Regions from separate parts of the Microbacterium sp. NPDC089186 genome, predicted to be linked through region 1. Evidence: predicted binding sites of a transcription regulator. Region 1 holds the regulator's gene; the other holds the start of a gene.
The links. The regulator LexA, encoded in region 1, represses DNA repair genes until DNA is damaged. The targets are predictions, from matches to a motif close to TCGAACANNTGTTCGA.

Region 1 (10,181 bases):
GAAGCGGCATCCCTCCGCCCTTTCCCGCAGGCCGGCTCCGCCGTGACACCCGCGGGCGTATAGGGCCCCTACCCCGATTGCCTGGGGAAGGCGGCATCCCTCCGCCCTCCGGCCGCAGGCCGGCTCCGCCGTGACACCCGCGGGGGCCCCGGCCTGTCGTGAGAACAGGGGATGCCACGAGAACAGGTCGACCGCGTCGAAAACGGCCTGTTGCCGTGGCATCCCCTGTTCTGGTGACGTCCGGCGGGAACGTGTTCCTCAGACGTCCTTGCTGCGGTGCAGCTTCACCGTCAGGGAATCCACCAGCACCGCGATGCGGTCGTCGGCCGACCATCGGCGTGCGATGCGGGCGAGCACGGCATCCAGTTCCTCCTGCTCGAGGCCCGACATGAGCTGGAGGTGCACCACCAGTTCGGGACCACGCAGGCGGCCGGTGGGGTCGCCCGACTCGACGGCGAGGTCGAGCACCGCGAGTTCGCCCGAGATGCTCTCCTGCAGGCCGGTGAAGATCGCGGGAGACGTGTGGGCCGGTTCCCACGACTCCCCCTGCGCGATCGCCCAGACGGCGGGGCGCCGGATGACGAACTCCGTCTCCGACGCCGGGTCGATGACGATGAGCTCGGTGTCCTCGGACGCGGCAGCCAGAGCCGTGCGACGCCCGTCGGCCGGCACGGGGCGGGCTGCGGCATCCCAGGTCTGCAGGGCGGTCACCGAGGTGAACACGGGGAGCACCTTGCGACCGTCGGGGGCGGCGACCGTCACGATCGACAACTCCTGCGTCTTGTCGACCTCGAGGCCGTGAGCACCGATACCGTGGTCGCCCTTCTCGGCGACCAGCGGGATCAGCAGTCGCGCGTCGCGATAGGCGTCGACGACGGCGCGCGCGTCGCCGTCGCCCGCGCGGAACGCGACGAGAGCAGCGAGCAGCGCCGGGTCGGCCGAGCCGTCGTCACCGGAGTGCGGGTTCGACTCGAAACGACGCCCCTCCCAGGGAACGCCCGCGGAATCGCCGCGGCGCCCGTGGTCGTGGGGACCGCCGGCGCGAGGACCGTCAGTGTCCGGCGACATCCAGCGCCTCAGCGAGGGTGAACTGTCCCGCGTAGAGGGCCTTGCCCACGATGGCGCCCTCGACCCCCAGCGGCACGAGCTCGCGGAGCGCCGCGATGTCGTCGAGGCTCGACACGCCGCCGGAGGCGACGATGGGCTTGGGGGTGCGCTGGGTCATCTCGCGCAGAAGCTCGATGTTGGGACCGCGCAGCGTGCCGTCCTTCGTCACGTCGGTCACGACGTAGCGGCTGCAGCCCGCGTCTTCCAGGCGCTGCAGGACGGTCCACAGGTCACCGCCGTCGCGGGTCCAACCGCGCGCCGCGAGGGTCGTGCCGCGCACGTCGAGCCCGACGGCGATCGCCTCGCCGTAGCGGTTGATGACGTCGGCGGCCCACTCGGGGTTCTCGAGCGCGGCCGTGCCGAGGTTGATGCGGGTCGCACCGCTTTCGAGGGCGGCTTCGAGGGAGCGGTCGTCGCGGATGCCGCCCGACAGCTCGACCTGCACGCCCTTGACCTGCTTGATGACCTTGCGCATGACATTCGCGTTGCTGCCGCGTCCGAAGGCGGCATCGAGGTCCACGAGGTGGATCCACTGCGCGCCCTGACGCGCGAAGTCGGCCGCGGCGTCGACGGGGTCGCCGTAGCTGGTCTCGGTGCCCGCCTCCCCCTGGGTCAGACGGACGGCCTTCCCATCGGCCACGTCGACCGCGGGAAGAAGGACAAGCTCGGGCGTGGACGCGAAATCGTTCATGGCTCCTCGTGCCGGTAGGCGCCTCTCGCCAGCCCCGGGCACGAGGTCACACAGTAGTCGTGCGCAGCCCGTCGATCCAATTGGCGAGAAGACGGATGCCGGCATCTCCCGACTTCTCGGGGTGGAACTGCGTCGCGGCCAGCGGACCGTTCTCGACCGCGGCGATGAAGGGGGCACCGTACGTGCACCACGTCACGGCGGGCTGCGGGAACGGCGGCGTGACCTCGAGCGACCACTCCTGCGCCGCGTACGAGTGGACGAAGTAGAAGCGCTCCCGTTCGATGCCCTCGAAAAGACGCGATCCCTCCCCCGCGGCGACCGTGTTCCAACCCATGTGCGGCAGCACGGGGGCGGCGAGCTCGTCGACGGTGCCCGGCCACTCACCGAGTCCGGGCGTGTCTGTGCCGCGCTCGATGCCGCGCTCGAACATCACCTGCATGCCAACGCAGATGCCGAGCACCGGACGACCGCCCGCGAGCCGGCGATCGATGATCTCGCCCCCACGACTGGCGTTCAGGGCGCCCATGACGGCGCTGAACGCGCCGACGCCGGGGACGAGGAGGCCGTCGGCGTCCATCAGCAACGAGCGGTCGGATGTCAGCCGCGCGTCGGCTCCGGCTTCGACGAGCGCCTTGACCGCGGAGTGGACGTTGCCCGAGCCGTAATCGAGGACGGCGACGACCGGCTTGGCCGTCACAGCGCGCCCTTCGTGCTCGGGATGCCGTCGACGAACGGGTCGAGGGCCTTGGCCTGTCGGAAGGCACGCGCGAACGCCTTGTACTCCGCCTCGGCGATGTGGTGCGGATCGCGTCCCCCGACGACGCGCAGGTGCACGGTGAGGCCGCCGTGGATCGAGATGGCCTCGAACGAGTGGCGCACGAGCGAGCCGGTGAAGTGCCCGCCGATCAGGTGGTGCTCGAAGCCCGCGGGCTCCCCCGTGTGCACGAGGTAGGGGCGTCCGCTGATGTCGACGACCGCCTGCGCCAGAGCTTCGTCGAGCGGAACGAGCGCGTCGCCGTACCGCGCGATGCCGGACTTGTCTCCGAGCGCCTGGCGGATGGCCTGACCCAGCACGATGGAGGTGTCTTCGACGGTGTGGTGCGCATCGATGTGGGTGTCGCCCGTCGCGCGCACGCGCAGGTCGGTCAGGGAGTGCTTCGCGAACGCCGTCAGCATGTGATCGAAGAACGGGACGCTCGTGGAGATGTCGCTGACGCCGCGACCGTCGAGGTCGAGCTCGAGCTCGACGCGGGACTCGCTCGTCTCGCGCGTGATCGAGGCGGTGCGGGGGGTGGCGGGGGCGGTCATGCTCGGGATCCTATCGAGGCGAGGGCGTCCAGGAACGCGGTGGTCTCGTCGGCCGTTCCGGCCGAGACGCGGAGGTGGTGGGGGATGCCGACGTCGCGGATCAGCACGCCCCGGTCGTAGAGCGCCTTCCACGTCGCGGCGGGATCGTGGACGCCCCCGAAGAGGACGAAGTTCGTCCAGGACTCGTGCGCCGTGTACCCCAGCGCCGACACGGTCGCCGAGATGCGGTCGCGCTGCGCGACGATCTCGTCGACCATCGAGAGCATGGTGTCGGCGTGCCCGAGAGCGGCCGTCGCGGCGGCCTGCGTCAGCGCGCTGAGGTGGTATGGCAGCCGTACCAGGCGGAGCGCGTCGACGAACGCCGGGTCGGCGGCGAGGTAGCCGACGCGGGCTCCCGCAAAGGCGAACGCCTTGCTCATGGTGCGCGAGACGACCAGCCGCGGGCGCCCGGGCAGCAGCGAGATGGCCGACGGCTCATCGCGCGGGGCGAACTCCTCGTAGGCCTCGTCGACGATGACGACCCCCTCGAAGGCGTCGTACACGGCCTCGATGACGTCGAGGCGCAGGGGGGTGCCCGTGGGGTTGTTGGGGGCGCAGAGGAAGACGATGTCGGGACGCTGCTTGCGCACCTGCGTCGCCGCGGACTCGGCGGAGAGGGTGAAGTCGTGCGCGCGCTCCCCGGCGATCCACCGGGCGCCCGTGGCGCGGGTGAGGATCGGGTACATCGAGTAGGTGGGGGCGAATCCCATCGCCGTGCGGCCAGGACCGCCGAACGCCTGGAGGATGTGTTGGAGGACCTCGTTCGAGCCGTTGGCCGCCCAGATCTGATCGGGGTTCAGTCCGTGCCCGAGGTACTGCGCGAAGGCCTCACGGAGAGTGGTGAATTCGCGGTCGGGATACCGGTTGACATCGCGGAGGGCGCGAGCCACGGCATCCAGGATGTCGTCGGCGACTTCGGACGGAACGGGGTGCGTGTTCTCGTTCACGTTCAGCGCCACGGGCAGCGCGGCCTGCGGTGCCCCATAGGGCGTCATGCCCCGGAGATCGTCGCGAAGCGGGAGGTCGTCGAGGCGTACGTTCACCTCACCCATCGTAGGCGGCGGTGACACCGACGGATCACGCTCGCGGGTCGGGCGGATCGCCCCTGCCGTCGGCGTCGATCCGGTGCGGACGGTCAGTTCGCGGGAGCGTATTCGGCGGGGATGGCGATGCGCTGACCCGCCGCGACGGAACCGCCGGACAGGGCGTTGAGACGCGAGATCTCGGCGACCACATCGCGCGGGTCGGCCGCGGGCGCGAGCTCCTCGGCGATCGACCACAACGTCTCGCCGCTCATGACGGTGATCTCGGTGAACGACCCGACGGGCGCCCCGGCCTCGTTCGAGGCGAGCGCGGCTCCCCCGCCGACGACGGCGAAACCCAGGGCGATGGCGAGGGGAAGGGCGACCAGGAACGCGACGACACGGCGTCCGCGCGCGGTGATGCGCAGGCGGGTGGTCGGGGCGGTGATGGCGATGCTGCTCATGATGTGCTCCTCGGTGGGGAGAGATTCGCACCCCGCCCTCGGCCGGGAGGGCGGGGGTGCGAATCTGTATTCCGAATCTATCTTCGATACTTTCGATGTGTCAAGACCGCGGATATCGCAGACGGATCGAACGCGACACGCGCGCCGTTCCCTGCCTTCCGGCTCGTTCACCGGATACGGTTTCGACACGGAGACCTCATCACCAACCTCCGACATTCGAATTTCCGCCGCATCGACAGCGGCGCGAGGGGAGCACAGATGACCGACGCGACGACCGCCGCCGGCCGCGAACGTCCGCAGACTCGGCGACGCAAGAACCTGAGCGACAAGCAGCTCGCCATCCTCGAGGTCATCCAGCGATCGATCGCCCGGCACGGCTACCCGCCGAGCATGCGCGAGATTGGCGACGCGGTCGGCCTGAAGTCGCTGTCGAGCGTGACCCACCAGCTCAACCAGCTGGAACTGAGCGGCTACCTGCGGCGCGACCCGGGCAAGACGCGCGCCATGGAGGTCCTCATCGACCTCCCCGGTGCCGCCGCCGAGAACCCGGCCGACACGGCTCCCGCGCTGGGCGACGCCGCCCTCGTGCCCCTCGTCGGCCGCATCGCCGCCGGCGTGCCCATCACCGCCGACCAGCAGGTGGAGGAGATCTTCCCCCTCCCCCGCCAACTGGTGGGCAAGGGCGAGCTCTTCATGCTCAAGGTGTCGGGCGACTCGATGATCGACGCCGCCATCTGCGACGGCGACTGGGTCGTCGTGCGATCGCAGGCGACGGCTGAGAACGGCGAGATCGTCGCCGCGATGCTCGACGGCGAGGCGACCGTGAAGACGTTCCGCCGCCGCGACGGCCACACCTGGCTGCTCCCCCGCAACAGCGCGTTCGAGCCGATCCTGGGCGACGAGGCCGTCGTGCTCGGCCGCGTCGTCGCCGTCCTGCGCGCCGTCTGACCTTCCCCGCCCCGGGGCCGGATGCGCGCTCGGGCGTGGCATCCGCCCCTCTCGGCTCGCTCGTCGCGAGTACCGGGGATCTCCGTCGATGTCGGACGCCCTGCCTAGGCTGGAGTCATGGCTGACACCCTCCCCTACGGTTCCTGGCCCTCCCCGATCACGCCCGCGTCCGTCGCCCAGGCCTCGCCGCGCGTCGACGGCGCACGACTGGTGGGAGACGAGGTGTGGTGGGGCGAGTCCGTCCCCCACGAGGCCGGTCGCGTCGCCGTGAAGCGTCGCAGCGGCGACGGCTCCGTCGAGACGGTGCTTCCCGCACCCGCCGACGCGCGCTCCGCGGTGCACGAGTACGGTGGCGGCGCCTGGACGGCGTCCGACGACGGGGAGCTGTACTACGTCGAGAAGGCCGACCAGCGGGTCTACGCGCTCCGCCCGGGCGAGACCTCGCGCCCACTGACCCCCGCCGACGACGCCGTGCGACACGGCGGACTGCGCTGGGAGCACGGGGTCCTCCTCGCCGTGCGCGAGACCCACGGGTCGTCGCGGGTCCCGGCCCGGACCATCGTCCGCATCCCCCTCGACGGGCCGGCGGAGGTCCTCGCCGAGGGCAGTGACTTCCTGGCCCAGCCGGCCCTCTCGCCCGACGGTCGCCGCCTGGCCTGGGTGGCCTGGGATCACCCCGACATGCCGTGGGATGCCACCGTCCTCCGCGTCGCCGACCTCGAGACGGGCGAGGTCCACGACGTCGCGGGCGGTGCGCACCGCGCGCCCGTGCAACCCGTGTGGATCGCGGACGACGAGCTCCTCTACGCGGACGATCCCGAAGGCCGATGGAACCTCTTCCGTCGCCCCCTCGACGGCGATGCGCAGCCGCTCGCCCCGGCGGACGCCGACACCGGCGGGGGCCTGTGGGTACTCGGAACCCGGTGGTTCGGAGCGGCCGACGACGGGCGCGTCGTCGCCGTCCGGACGAACGGGGCCGATGAGGTCGTCGAGATCGCACCGAGCGGCGTCCGTCCCCTCGACGTCCCCGTCGTCGCCGGCGCCGCGATCGACGACGCCCGCGGGTCGCAGGTGCTCGTCTCGGGTTCGAACGCCGGCGGGCGATCGGGCCTCTGGCTCGTCGACCTCGATTCCGGCGCTGTCGACCTCGTGACGGGAGGCACCGGCCCGTGGGGAGACGAATGGATGCCGACGGCCCGCGCGCTGTCGACGGACGGACCGCACGGTCCGGTGCACGCTTTCGCCTACGCCCCCACCAACCCCGACGTCGCCCCCGTGACAGGCGAGCGCCCGCCGTACGTCGTGCTCGTCCACGGCGGACCCACCTCGCACGTCGGCCCCGCTCCGTCGGCGAAGACGGCGTTCTTCACGAGCCGGGGTATCGGCGTCCTCGACGTCAACTACGGCGGTTCCACCGGCTACGGGCGCGCCTATCGGGACCGCCTGAAGGGACAGTGGGGCGCGGTCGACGTCGATGACGTCGCCGCCGCGGCATCCGCCCTCGCGGAAGCGGGACTCGCCGACCCCGAGCGCCTCGCCATCGCGGGAGGCTCGGCCGGGGGCTGGACGGTGCTCGCCGCCGTCACGCGCACCGACGTGTTCGCAGCCGGCATCTCCCGCTACGGGGTGGGCGACGCACGCGCCCTCGCGGAAGACACCCACGACTTCGAGGCGCGCTACCTCGACGGGCTCATCGGGCCTCTGCCCGATGCCGAGGCCGTGTACGTCGAGCGCTCACCCCTGAGCCGCCCGGAGCTCTTCCGTGTGCCGCTGCTGATCCTGCAGGGATCGGAAGACCGGGTGGTCCCCCCGTCGCAGGCGGAGGCCATCCGCGACGCCCTGACGGCGCACGGCGTCCCGCACGCGTACGTCCTGTACGAGGGCGAGGGGCACGGGTTCCGCCGGTCGGAGACGGTGATCGACTCCCTCGAGCGCGAACTCGGCTTCCTCGGCGCGGTGTTCGGCTTCGAGACCCCGGGTATCCCCGCGCTCGAGCTCGACTGAGCCGACGCCTTCCGGGCGACTCACCCGCGGCGCCGACGCGCCGAAGAGCGCCCCCACGGCGATGGGCCCCCGCGCGTACGCGCACGGGCCCATCGTGCCGCGCGGGCCTCAGCCGTCGAACGCCGCCAGCTCGGCGGCGAGCCGGGCGCCGACGTGAGCGTGCAGATAGGTGCCGTTCTCGCGGTGCTCCTGCGCCACGATGAGGCCGCTCTCGTGCACCGCCGACACGAGGTCGCCGCGGTCGTACGGAACGACCGCCTGCACCTCGACCGCCGGCAACGGCAGCGCCTCTTCGATCGCGGCACGCAGTTCGGCGATGCCCTCACCGGTGCGCGACGACACGAATTTCGCGTTCGGAGCGAGACCCCGCAGCACGAGCCGGTCGTCTTCGCTCACGAGATCGGACTTGTTGAAGACGACGATCTCCTGCCCGAAGTTCGCGTCGACATCGCCCATCACGTCGCGCACCGTCATGAGCTGCGCGGCCGGGTCGGGATGCGACGCGTCGACCACGTGCAGGATGACGTCCGCGTCGCCGACCTCTTCGAGCGTGGAGCGGAAGGCTTCGACCAGCTGATGCGGGAGGTTGCGCACGAAGCCCACGGTGTCGGTCAGCGTGTACACACGCCCGTCGGTGGTCTCGGAGCGGCGGACCGTGGCATCCAGGGTCGCGAAGAGGGCGTTCTCCACGAGCACTCCGGCGCTCGTGAGGCGGTTGAGCAGGCTCGACTTGCCGGCGTTGGTGTACCCGGCGATCGCCACCGACGGGATCGTGTGGCGCTTGCGCTCGGCGCGCTTGGCCTCACGGGCGGGGGCGAAGTCGCGCAGCTGCTTGCGCAGCTGGGCCATACGCGTACGGATGCGGCGACGGTCGAGCTCGATCTTCGTCTCACCGGGTCCGCGGGAGCCCATGCCCGCTCCGCCTGCACCGACCTGTCCGCCGGCCTGACGTGACATCGAGTCACCCCATCCGCGCAGTCGCGGGAGGAGGTATTCGAGCTGCGCGAGTTCGACCTGGGCCTTGCCCTCACGGCTCTTCGCGTGCTGGCTGAAGATGTCGAGGATGACCGTCGTGCGGTCGATCACCTTCACCTTCACGACGTCTTCGAGCGCACGCCGCTGGCTGGGCGCGAGCTCCGTGTCGGCGATGACGGTGTCGGCGCCGACGGCGGCGACGATGTCGCGAAGCTCCGCGGCCTTGCCCCGGCCGACGTAGGTCGCCGGATCGGGGTGGGGCCGACGCTGCAGGACGCCGTCGAGCACGACCGCTCCGGCCGTTTCGGCGAGCGCCGACAACTCGCGCAGCGAGTTCTCCGCATCCGTCTGCTCCCCCTGGGGGTGCACGCCGACGAGCACGACGTTCTCGAGGCGCAACTGGCGGTACTCGACCTCGGTGACGTCTTCGAGCTCGGTCGACAGGCCGACGACACGGCGCAGCGCCGCGCGTTCCTCGCGGTCCCACTGGTCGCCGTCGCTGTCGCCGCCGTACGCGGTGGTGCTGTCTTGAAGGGCCTGAGCGGCACCGAAGACCCGGACCCCGCGGTGCGCTTCGGCGCGCGCGAGCACACGGTCGACCGGATCCACGGCTGACGCGTCGATGCTCGGGGGTGTGGTCTGTTCGGTCATGTGTTCCTTTCGTCGCGGGCGGGGCCCGCGGTGGTACTGATGTTCTGGCACTTTATCCGGCCCGGCGCCCGAGGCTCCGGTCGGATATCCTGTGCGGATGGGGAGCGAGCACTACTTCAGCGCGTCGCCGTCGAGTCCCGAGCAGCTCCGCCGCATCCGCGTGACGCTGGCCGGTCGCGAACTCGAGGTGGTCACGGCGGGCGGCGTCTTCAGCCCCGAGCACGTGGATGCCGGCACCTCGGTGCTGCTGGCCAACACGCCTCCCCCGCCCGCCGGTGGGAACTTCCTCGACCTGGGGTGCGGGTGGGGTCCGATCTCGTTGTCGCTGGCGCTCGCGTCACCGCACGCGACCGTGTGGGCGGTCGACGTCAACGAACGTGCTCTCGATCTCGTGAGGCGCAATGCCGAGTCGCTCGGCCTCACCAACATCAACGCCGTGCGCCCGGAAGATGTTCCCGACGACGTGACGTTCCGCACCATCCGGTCGAACCCGCCGATCCGGGTCGGCAAGAACGAGCTGCACAGCATGCTCCAGCACTGGATCCCGCGCCTGCAGGAGCGCAGCGACGGCTGGTTCGTCGTCCAGCGCAACCTCGGCTCCGATTCCCTGCAGCGCTGGCTCGCGGCGACCTTCCCCGAGGGCTACGGCGTCCAGCGCGCCGCCACCGGCCGCGGGTACCGCGTCCTGCGGGTGCGCCGCCACGGCTCGCCCCCGAGCGAACTCATCGACGTCGTCCGCTGAGCCGACGGCATCCGCCGCGCCGTCGCCGGAGGGGGCGCGGACGGGAGCGGAGCCCCGTCCGCGGTGGAATCATCCGCTCGCGCCCGCGAGCCGGCATCCGGCTGCCACGGTTCGAGCGCGCACGCGCCGTCTCCCCGCGACGTTTGACGTCACGCGATTCCGCTCCGACGCCCCGTTCCGGTGTCAGGCGAGAGCGACCTCGCCCGTGAACACCAGCGATGCGGGACCCG
Region 2 (10,181 bases), on a different contig from region 1:
AGATCGCATTGACGGTCTCCCCGCGCACGATCGCGAGCATCGTCCAGCCGAGGCCGCCCAGCAGGGCGATCCCGATCCACAGGGCGATCTTCGCCGGGGTCCACCGGCTCTCGAGCTTGGCGGGCGGGACCGCGACGGGCGGAAGATTCGGGTCGGTGACGACGTCGTCGTCGACGGATGCGCTCATGATGCCTCCTGTTCGCGGCGCTGCGGACTCGCCGACACTAAGCGGATGCCGTGCCCCGCCGCCCGCGGCATCCGTCGATCGTGCGGTGAGCGGCGCGAACGGTGCGACGAGCGGCGCGGCGTGTCCAGGGATGGCGGAACATCCATGCCAGCGCATACGTTGCTGTGAGCACCGACGACAGGAGACCCCATGGCCGACGAACTGACCGTGACCCGCAACGACGAGGCGCACCGCTACGAGATCCACGTCGGAGACGAGCTCGGGGGGTTCCTGGAGTTCGAGCCCGCCGGTGACCGCGTCGAACTCCCCCACACCGAGATCGACCCGGCCTTCAAGGGGAAGGGTCTCGGCACGAAGCTCGCCGGCGAGGCACTGTCCGACCTCGCGCGCCGCGGCGACACCGTCATCCCCTCGTGCCCGTTCGTCGCGCACTACCTCGGCGAGCACGACGTCGACGGCCTCTCGGTCGAGTGGCCCGAGGGCGCCGACGAGGCGTCGTGACCCGCCTCGACGTCGCCCCGCCCGAGGCGGAGGGCCCGGTCGAGTGCGACGGGCCGCGCGCGCTCGTGGTCGAGGCGCGCGAGGTGCCGCTGGGCGGCGTGCGCGGCATGGAGGTGCATCGCACCCTCCCGCACCGCTCGCTGCCGATGGTCGGCGCGTGGTGCTTCCTCGACCGATTCGGTCCGCAGCAGACCTTGATGCGCGTCGAACCGCACCCCCACATCGGCCTGCAGACGGTCACCTGGCCGATCGTGGGCGAGGTGCGGCACCGGGATGCCGTGGGCAGCGACGTCGTCGTGCGGCCCGGCGCCCTGAACCTCATGACCAGCGGCGCGGGCATCGCGCACTCGGAGTACTCGGTGGGCGAGGGACCGATCCCTCTCGACGCGCTGCAGCTGTGGGTGGCCCTGCCCGAGTCGCGTCGGCACGGCGCCCCCGCCTTCGAGCGCCACGAAGACCTGCCCGTGCTCGACCTGGGCGACGGATCCGACGCGGTCGTCGTGATGGGCGAACTGGGCGGAGTCTCGTCGCCGGCGACCGTGCACACGCCGATCGTCGGCGCGGAGCTGCGCCTGGCCGCCGGTGCCACCGTGCGGATTCCCCTGGACCCCACGTGGGAGTACGCCGTCTCCGGCATGGTCGGCGCCGCCGAAGCGACGACGGGGGTGGATGCCGTCGACGCCGACGCCTCGAGACGACCGGCGCCCGCGATCGAGCCCGGGTCGACGGCATCCGTCGATCACACGCGGCTGGTCTACCTCGGCACCGGACGCGACCACCTGGAGCTGCGCAGCGACGAGGGCGCCCGGGTCTTCCTGCTGGGCGGGGAGCCCTTCGAGGCCGACATCGTGATGTGGTGGAACTTCGTCGGCCGCTCGCACGACGAGATCGCCGAGGCACGCGAGGCGTGGGAGGCCCGCTCTTCCCGGTTCGGCGAGGTCGTCGACCACGGACCCGAGCGCATCCCCGCGCCGCCCCTGCCCGGGGTGCGCCTCACCGCGCGACGACGCCGGGTCTGACGGCCCGCTCGACGGAGGCCGTGCGCAGGGGGCGGGACGGCGGAGCCGCGTGCATCTTCGCAGCGTCGGGACGCCGCTTGCCCGACGCTCAGTACGTCGGCGCCGCCGGGAGCCCGAAGAACTCCTCGAGGGTGGTGTATCCGCCGTCGTGGTACGCCTGGGCGAGCTCCGGCCCGATGAAACGCAGGTGCCAGGCCTCGGGCTCGTAGCCGCTGACATCCTCGCGTCCCTCGGCATAGCGCGTGATGAAGCCGAACTCCCAGGCATGCTCCCGCACCCAGGCGCCCTGCGCCGACGCCGCCACGTCGTCGAGCGTCGCGCAAGAGCCGTTGCACGGCACGATGTCGACGGCCTTTCCGGTCTGGTGCTCGCTGAACCCCGGGCGTGCGCTCTCGCGATCGGCCTCGGCCACGCCGCCCACGGCGACGCGACCGGCATACGTGGACTGCTGCGTGGAGTAGGAGCGGAAGGCGCTCAGATAGCCGATCTCACCCACCCCCGCGTCGGAGGCCGCGCGGACCATCGCGCTGAGGGCTTCGGCGGGAGCGGCGCGCAGGGCCGATTGCTCCAGAGCGCGCACGTTCGACGGCATGACGAGGTCGCCCGGGTAGTAGTCGAGCGGATCGAGCGGGCGCTGCTTGTTGACGACGAGCCACTCACGATCCGGGTCGCTGAGCGAGACGCAGGGGGCGAGTCCGGATGCCACCGCGGAGCGGAACGCCGCCCCACCGCCCGCAGCGGCGATCGCGGCGGTGTCGTCGCCCTGCGAGAGGGCAGTGGTGAAGGCCGGGTCGTCGCACGGGGTGGCGGTCGCGGCGACGGCGGCGACCTGCGGAACCGGCAGCCCGTCGTCGGGGACGGCGGGGGGACCGGCGACCGCAGCCGACACGACGGAGGCGTCCGCCGCGGCCGAGCCCTCGGCATCCGCGCTGCGCCCGAGCGTCGCGGCCCCCACCACCACGGCACCCACCAGCACCGCGACCGCCGCCCCGGCGACGAGCGCGAGGCGCCGCCGGCGCCGGAGCGGCAGGGCGGCGAAGAGGTCGGGGAGCCGACCTCTCGTCGCGCCCCGCGGCGTCGCGGCCGGTTCGTCGGGCCGCGCCGGGAGCGCGAGGGCACCGGTCGCCGCTTCCCGCAACTGGCGTCGGGTGATGGGTGCCGGGGCCACCGATACAGCCGCCGTCGCGAGTCGCTCGGCCTCCGCGCGCGCGGCGCGGCGGGGAGAGAGCTCGGGATCGGGGGACATCACTGCGTCCATTGTCTCCCGGACGCCCGCTGCGGTCGACCCGTGGCAGGCCGGAGGTTGCCCGACCCGCGTCGGCCCGGCAGTCTGGGGACACCGTGAGCCGACCGGGGGGACCATGCTCGACGACGACGACCGCGCACTCATGCGCGCCATGAGCCGCTACTTCGAGACCGTGAACCGCGTCGTCGCCGACGACAGAGCAGGTGAGCGCACCCCGCTCGGCGAGGAGCTGAGCGCTCATCTCGGCGTGGACGTCACCACACTCCCGGTCACCACCGAGACCCTGTCGGCGCACCGCTACGTCGACGCCGACATCGCCCTGGATGAGCTCACCGAACGCGGCGGCGGACGCCTCATCGGCGTGACCGGGGGCGAGCAGCGGTTGCACGCGTCGGCATCCGAGCTGTTCGCGGGCCCCTACTCGCACTTCGCTCCCGGACCGGTGTCGTACGAGTCGCGCGACGTGAGCGCCACCGCCCAGCGGCGGGTCGTCTCGTTCGGCGTGCGGCTGCTCGCCTTCGACGGTCACCCGCTCGCGATCGTGCAGCGCTCGGCGAACCCGCGGTCGATGCCGTCGCAGCCCCAGCTCGAAGTGATCGGCGCGGACCCGGATGCCACGGCGGCGGCGCTCGCGGAGATCCGACGACTGATGATCGAGCGCAGCGTGCTGCGCGGCCACGTGCTGTCGTTCGTGCCGACCGAGTACGGGCACGAGGCCGGGGCCACCTTCCTGCCCCGCCCCGAGGTCGGCGCCGACGACATCGTGCTCGGCGAGGGGGTTCTGCAGCGGATCGTCGATCACGTCGTGGGTATCGGCGACCACCGCGAGGCCCTGCGCTCCGCCGGACAGCACCTCAAGCGCGGCGTCCTGCTCTACGGTCCTCCCGGCACCGGCAAGACGCTCACGGTGCGCCACCTGCTCGCCCGCACGCCGGAGACGACGGCCGTCGTGCTCACCGGATCGAGCATCCGCTTCATCACTGCGGCGGCCGAGATCGCGCGCACCTTCGCCCCCGCCCTCGTCGTGCTCGAAGACATCGACCTGGTGGCGGCCGATCGCGGCTTCTCTCCCGAGCCCGTGCTCTTCGACGTGCTCGACGCCCTGGACGGGTTGGAACCGGATGCCGACATCGCCTTCGTCATGACCACCAATCACGTGCAGATCCTCGAGGAGGCTCTCGCCGCCCGACCGGGTCGCGTCGACCTCGGCGTCGAGATCCCGCTCCCCGACGACGCCGACCGACGCCGACTGTTCCGTCGCTACGCCCAGGGCCTGCCGCTGTCGGCGGAGGCGATCGAGGCCGCAGCCGACCGCGCGCAGGGCACGACGGGCTCGTTCGCGAAGGAGCTGCTGCGCGGCACCGTCCTCCGCGCCGCCGTCCGGGGCGAGGAGGCACCGACCGATGACGACCTGACGGCGGCCCTCGACGAACTCCTCGACTCGGGAGCCGCTCTGACGCGCGTGCTCCTGGGGGCACGGCCCGAAACCCCTTCGCCGTCCCCCTCTGCCTACATCGCCACCGAGACCCCCTTCGTTCCGCGCGCCGGCGGCCCCTCGATGCAGGTGTCGCCCTCGGGGGAGATCGGCTACCACGACGAGACCGACGGCCACTGGGTCGCCCTCGACACCGTCGGCGACGACACGGTCGGTTCGATCGCGTTCGACCAGGATGTCGAAGACCCGCTCGTCGACACCTCGGAGCCGACCCACGAGCTGAGCTTCCCGATGACCGTCTGGCACACCGTCTACGCCGAGCTCGGCAACACCGGCTCCGTCGAACGCGTCGGCGGCGACCCGGTCATCGCGGCCCGCACGGAACGGCTTCAGGCTGCCGGCAGCGCGGCGGCCGCGCGGCATCCCGGCCCCCTCGCTCCCAGCGGGTGGCCGCTCGACGACGCAGAGCTGCCGGTGTCGCTGGCGGATGGGGACGAGGAGTTCTTGGTGGAGATCCTCGCGGGCGGGCAGCGCGTGACGCGCGGGATCCTGGCGGAGCCCGACCTGCCCGACCATGTACGACGCGAACAAGAGGAGTCCTTCACGGCGGGCGCAGAGGCCCTGCGGTTCATCGCGGGCCGTCTGCCCGACTGAGGTGGTCGCGACCGCTCGTCCCGCCGCGACACTGGCGCGCCGCGCGTCAGGCGATGCCGCTGGATGCGACCTCGGCCGCCGCGAAGAGGGCGACCACGATGCTCAGCACTCCCGCGACCAACAGGAGCGAGGGGTGCGCGAGCCCGATGACGACGCGCCGGGTGTGCGGCAGCTCGGTGAGGAACTCGTCGGGGATCCGATGGCGCTCGGGTACGCCCGCCCACCCGCGCAGGCGCGCGATGTAACCGACGCAGCGGAAGACGAGCACGGCCCAGAGCATCGCGACGATGAACGGCACGACCGCACCGAAGATCTCGAAGGCCTCGACCCACGCTTTCTCGGGATCGGCCCCGGTGTCCTCGGCCAGCTGCACCGCGACCGCCGCGCCGAGGACGACGGAGCCGACCCACAGGATCAGCGCGCCGAGGACCGCGAAGAACCGCGCGAAGAAGTGACCGAGGATGGACTCCTCGTACGCGAGATGCGTGCGCGGCGTCTGCGCGAGCACCAGCAGCGTCGCGCCGAGCGACGGCAGGGCGCCGAGCAGCGAGAGGACGACGCCGGCGGTCTCGTCTTCCACCCAGATCTCGCAGACCACGAGCAGCACCACCGCGACGCCGAGCCAGATCCATCCCGACAGGGTGGGATGCCGCACCACGAAGGAGGGATGCAGCGACTCCACCCGGCGTGCGGACCCGTTCACGAGCGTGTGCCCCCACACGTGCCGGTCCGCATCCATGTCCGCCCCCTGTCCACCCGCGCGGGGCGGGCTTCGCAGCCACAGTAGCGGTTCGTGGTTCGTGCATGCGGACGCATGTGGAGAGGTCGGCCTTGCTTCTGGGTAGAACATGTGTTCGACTGTCCGCATGAGGTGGCAGGGTCAGCAGTTGGGCGTCGACGACACGGCGGCGCTGCCCGGCATGGAGCGCATCGACGGTCTCGTCCGGTCGGTCACGACCCCCGAGTTCGCGGGGATGACGTTCCACGAGGTGCTGTGCAAGACCGCCCTGAACCGCGTGCCCGGCGCGTCGGCCATGCCGTTCGACTGGACGGTGAATCTGTACCGCGGCTGCAGCCATGCGTGCTCGTACTGCTTCGCCCGCAAGACGCACGAGTATCTCGACCTCGACTCCGGCGCCGATTTCGACTCGCAGATCGTGGTGAAGGTCAACGTCGCGGACGTTCTGCGGACCGAGCTGCAGCGCGGATCCTGGGCGCGCGAACCGGTCATGCTCGGCACGAACACCGACCCCTATCAGCGGGCCGAGGGGCGTTACCGCCTGATGCCCGACATCGTCGGTGCCCTCACCGACACCGGAACACCCTTCTCGATCCTCACGAAGGGCACGCTTCTGCGGCGCGACCTGCCGCTGCTGGCGGACGCCGCCCAGCAGGTGAAGGTGTCGCTCGCGATGTCGATCGCCGTCTTCGACGACGCTCTTCAGCACTCGATCGAGCCGGGGACCCCCAGCGCCGAGGCGCGCCTCGAGACGGTGCGCGCCGCGACGGCGGCGGGATTCCGCGTGACGGTGTTCCTCATGCCGATCCTCCCCCACCTCACCGACTCGATCCCGGCGCTCGACGACGCCCTCGCCCGCCTGCGTGCGGCCGGCGCCGCAAGGGTGGTCTACGGCGCACTGCACCTGCGCCCGGGCGCCAAGCAGTGGTTCTTCGAGTGGCTCGAACGCGAGCACCCGCACCTCGTGTCGTCCTACCGCGGCCTCTATCCCGGCGTCTCGGTCACCGCACCCAAGGCGTACCGCACGTGGCTCGGCAAGCGCCTCCGCCCACTGTTGCGCCTGCACCGACTCGACGGGTGGGACGAAGACGACCACCCACGTGGTCGCCCACAACCGGGACTCGCGGCCCGCACCCCGGCCACCAGCAGCCTGGGGCCGGTTCGCGCGACCCGGGGCCCGGCATCCCCTCGCCCCCGGGTCGCGCCGGCGAGCGAGCCGAGGCTGTTCTGACGGCGAAGGCCGGGACGTCGCGGCCACCGACGGCAACGGGAAAGCCCCCGCCGCGCGAACGCGAACGGGGGCTTACCGGTGTGACGGATTACGACGTGACGTCGGAGAGCTGACGACCCGAGATCTCCTCGAGCACGTCGTCGCCCAGCTGCGTCGGCTCGAACGGCGCCTCGATCTCCGCACGGTCGAGCAGCTCGGTCATCCGGCGCTGACGCTGACGCGTGATGAGCGTCACCACCGTGCCGCTGCGACCGGCGCGGCCGGTGCGGCCCGAGCGGTGCAGGTACGTCTTGTACTCGTCGGGGGCATCGGCCTGGATGACCAGATCGATGTCGTCGACGTGGATGCCGCGAGCGGCGACGTCGGTGGCCACGAGCACGTTGACGCGACCCGAGGTGAGCTTCTCGAGGTTGCGCGTGCGCTTCTGCTGGTTCAGGTCGCCGTGCAGCGCGACGGCGGCGATACCGGCGTCGTCGAACTGCTCGGCGAGCATCTCGGCGTAGGCCCGGGTGCGGGCGAAGACGAGCGTCTTGCCCTCGCGATCGACGAGCGAGTCGAGGATCTGCGCCTTGTCGCGGTGCTCGATCACGAGCACGCGGTGCTCGATCGTGCTCGAGTCCTGGTCTTCACCGGCGACCTCGTAGACGGCCGGCTCGACGAGGAACTCGTCGACCAGGGCCGCGACCTCGCGGTCGAGCGTGGCCGAGAACAGCAGCTTCTGGCTGCCCTTCGCGGTGGCGCGCAGAATGCGCTGCACGGGCTCGAGGAAGCCGAGCTCGCACATGTGATCGGCCTCGTCGAGCACGGCGACCTGCACCTGCGAGAGATCGAGCTTGCCCTGGTTGAGCAGGTCTTCGATGCGACCCGGGGTGCCGATGATGATGTCGACGCCCTTCTTCAGCGCACCGACCTGACGCGCCTGAGGGACGCCGCCGTAGATCTGCGTGGTGAAGAGCCCCACGCTGCGGGCGATGACCTGCACCGTGCGGTCGATCTGCAGGGCGAGCTCGCGGGTCGGCGCGAGGATGAGCGCCTTCGGCGCGCGACCGAACTCACGACGCTGACCGGCCTGGGCGCGCAGGATGCTCTCGACGAGCGGCGCGCCGAAGGCGATGGTCTTGCCCGAGCCGGTGCGGCCACGGGCCAGAACGTCGCGTCCCTCGAGGATCGGCGCCACGGTCGCGGCCTGGATCGGGAACGGCTTGTCGGCACCGAGGCCCGCGAGAGCGCGGACGATGTTGTCGCCGAGACCCAGCTCGGCGAAGCCGGCGCCGGTCACGGTCGCGGCATCCACCGCTTCGGCCTGCAGTCGCTCGTGCACGACGTCGACGCGCTGCTCGTGCTCGGCCGAGCGCTTCGGGCTGGCGTTCCAATCCGAGCGGCTCGGGCCGTCGGCGCGACGCGGACGCTCGTCGAACGAACGGGCGGGGCGGTCGCCGAAGTCGCGACGGGGGCGCTCGTCACGGTCGAACGACCGCGCGGGACGATCGTTGCGGTCGAAGGAACGCGCCGGACGCTCACCGGCGTCACGACGGGGACGGTCGTCCCGGTCGAACGAACGCGCCGGGCGATCGTTGCGGTCGAACGAACGCGCGGGACGGTCGTCGAAGGAACGCGCCGGACGGTCGTTCCGGTCGAAGGACCGGGCGGGACGGTCGTTCCGGTCGAACGACCGCGCGGGACGATCGTTCCGGTCGAACGAACGCGCGGGACGGTCGTTGCGATCGAAGGACCGCGCCGGACGGTCGTCACGGTCGAACGAACGCGCGGGACGCTCGTTCCGATCGAAGGAACGGGCCGGGCGCTCACCCGCGTCACGACGCGGACGCTCGTCACGATCGAACGAACGCGCCGGACGGTCATTGCGATCGAACGAACGCGCCGGACGGTCGTTCCGGTCGAAGGAACGGGCCGGGCGCTCACCCGCGTCACGACGCGGACGCTCGTCACCATCGAACGAACGCGCCGGGCGCTCGTTCCGGTCGAAGGACCGGGCGGGACGCTCGTTCCGATCGAAGGACCGGGCAGGGCGGTCGTTCCGGTCGAACGAACGCGCGGGACGGTCGTCGAACGAACGGGCGGGACGGTCGTCGCGAGCGGACTGGCGGATGCCACGGGCCTCGTCGCGGCCGGCACGATCCGATGCGCTCCACCGGCGCTTGTCGGGGGCGGCCTCGGTCTCGGCGCGGTAGCCGCGGTGGTTGGGGCTCTTGCTGCCGGGCTTGACGGGGCCCTCGGCACCGGGACGACGCTTGCGGTCCTGGAACGAGGTCTTGGCGCCGTAGCGCGGCTCGAAGTTCTTCGCGGCGCGACCGCCGGCGGGCTTCTTGTTCTTGGGCATGGGGGACTTCCTGGGTTCTGTTCGCGCGAAACAGCGACACCGCTCGTGGCGGTGAGATACCCGGACTGTCGTCGGCCGGGGGCCATTCACTGATGATGGTCGAGGCCGCGATCGCGTCCTGTCCATCGGCCCCTTGGACTCACAAACCCATCCGCGCATCACACGCGGTGTCCAGAGCCGACCGCCCCACGTTACAGCCCGCGCCTGGGAATGGCATCCACGCCCCGGGTCGCCGCGTGCGACGAGAACAGGGGATGCCACCGGAACAGGCCGATTCGGCGGAGAGCCCCCTGTTCTCGCGACATCGCCTGTTCTCGTCACGGCCGGTGCCGACGGAAGCGCCGACAGGACCGAAGATGGACGCATGGCAGACACCGACGCCCACCCCATCACGGTGGCGATCGAGCGGCGCATCGACCCGACGCGCACCGCCGAAGCGACCTCCTGGATGCAGGCCGGCACCGACCTCGCGACCGCGTTCCCGGGCTTCCTCGGCTCGGGCTGGGTGCGCGCGGGCGAGGACAGCGACCTCTGGTACATGCTGTACCGCTTCCGCGACATCACCACGCTCGAGCAGTGGGAGACCTCCTCGCAGCGTGAATGGTGGCTCGACTCCGGGCGCCCGTTCGCGCGCGAGGAGCGCACCGAGCGGCGCACCGGCATCGAGGGGTGGTTCGACGCCGCGTTCGGCTCGGTCCTCGCCCCGACGGATGCCACGACCTCCCCCGTGCAGCAGCCGGTGCCCCCCGCTCCCCCTCGGTGGAAGCAGGCCGTGACGATCTGGGTCGGATTCTTCCCCACGAACCTCCTCGCGTCGTGGTTGCTGGG

Region 2: the regulator LexA is predicted to act here: its motif matches at 5,885-5,900, upstream of AB0N82_RS02130 (Rv2578c family radical SAM protein).

What each region holds. Positions count from the first base shown of each region.
Region 1 is NZ_JBFBHJ010000004.1:201,946-212,126, forward strand. It holds gene AB0N82_RS14815 (SseB family protein) at 259-1,068, opposite strand; gene priA (bifunctional 1-(5-phosphoribosyl)-5-((5-phosphoribosylamino)methylideneamino)imidazole-4-carboxamide isomerase/phosphoribosylanthranilate isomerase PriA) at 1,052-1,798, opposite strand; gene hisH (imidazole glycerol phosphate synthase subunit HisH) at 1,845-2,495, opposite strand; gene hisB (imidazoleglycerol-phosphate dehydratase HisB) at 2,492-3,106, opposite strand; gene AB0N82_RS14835 (histidinol-phosphate transaminase) at 3,103-4,197, opposite strand; gene AB0N82_RS14840 (LysM peptidoglycan-binding domain-containing protein) at 4,281-4,631, opposite strand; gene lexA (transcriptional repressor LexA) at 4,890-5,579, shown strand; gene AB0N82_RS14850 (prolyl oligopeptidase family serine peptidase) at 5,697-7,583, shown strand; gene hflX (GTPase HflX) at 7,692-9,209, opposite strand; gene AB0N82_RS14860 (methyltransferase) at 9,307-9,951, shown strand; gene dapF (diaminopimelate epimerase) at 10,135-10,181, opposite strand, start outside.
Region 2 is NZ_JBFBHJ010000001.1:443,669-453,849, forward strand. It holds gene AB0N82_RS02100 (carbon starvation CstA family protein) at 1-187, opposite strand, end outside; gene AB0N82_RS02105 (GNAT family N-acetyltransferase) at 377-688, shown strand; gene AB0N82_RS02110 (pirin family protein) at 685-1,707, shown strand; gene AB0N82_RS02115 (M15 family metallopeptidase) at 1,796-2,953, opposite strand; gene AB0N82_RS02120 (AAA family ATPase) at 3,069-5,042, shown strand; gene AB0N82_RS02125 (hypothetical protein) at 5,089-5,781, opposite strand; gene AB0N82_RS02130 (Rv2578c family radical SAM protein) at 5,909-7,012, shown strand; gene AB0N82_RS02135 (DEAD/DEAH box helicase) at 7,101-9,353, opposite strand; gene AB0N82_RS02140 (antibiotic biosynthesis monooxygenase) at 9,718-10,181, shown strand, end outside.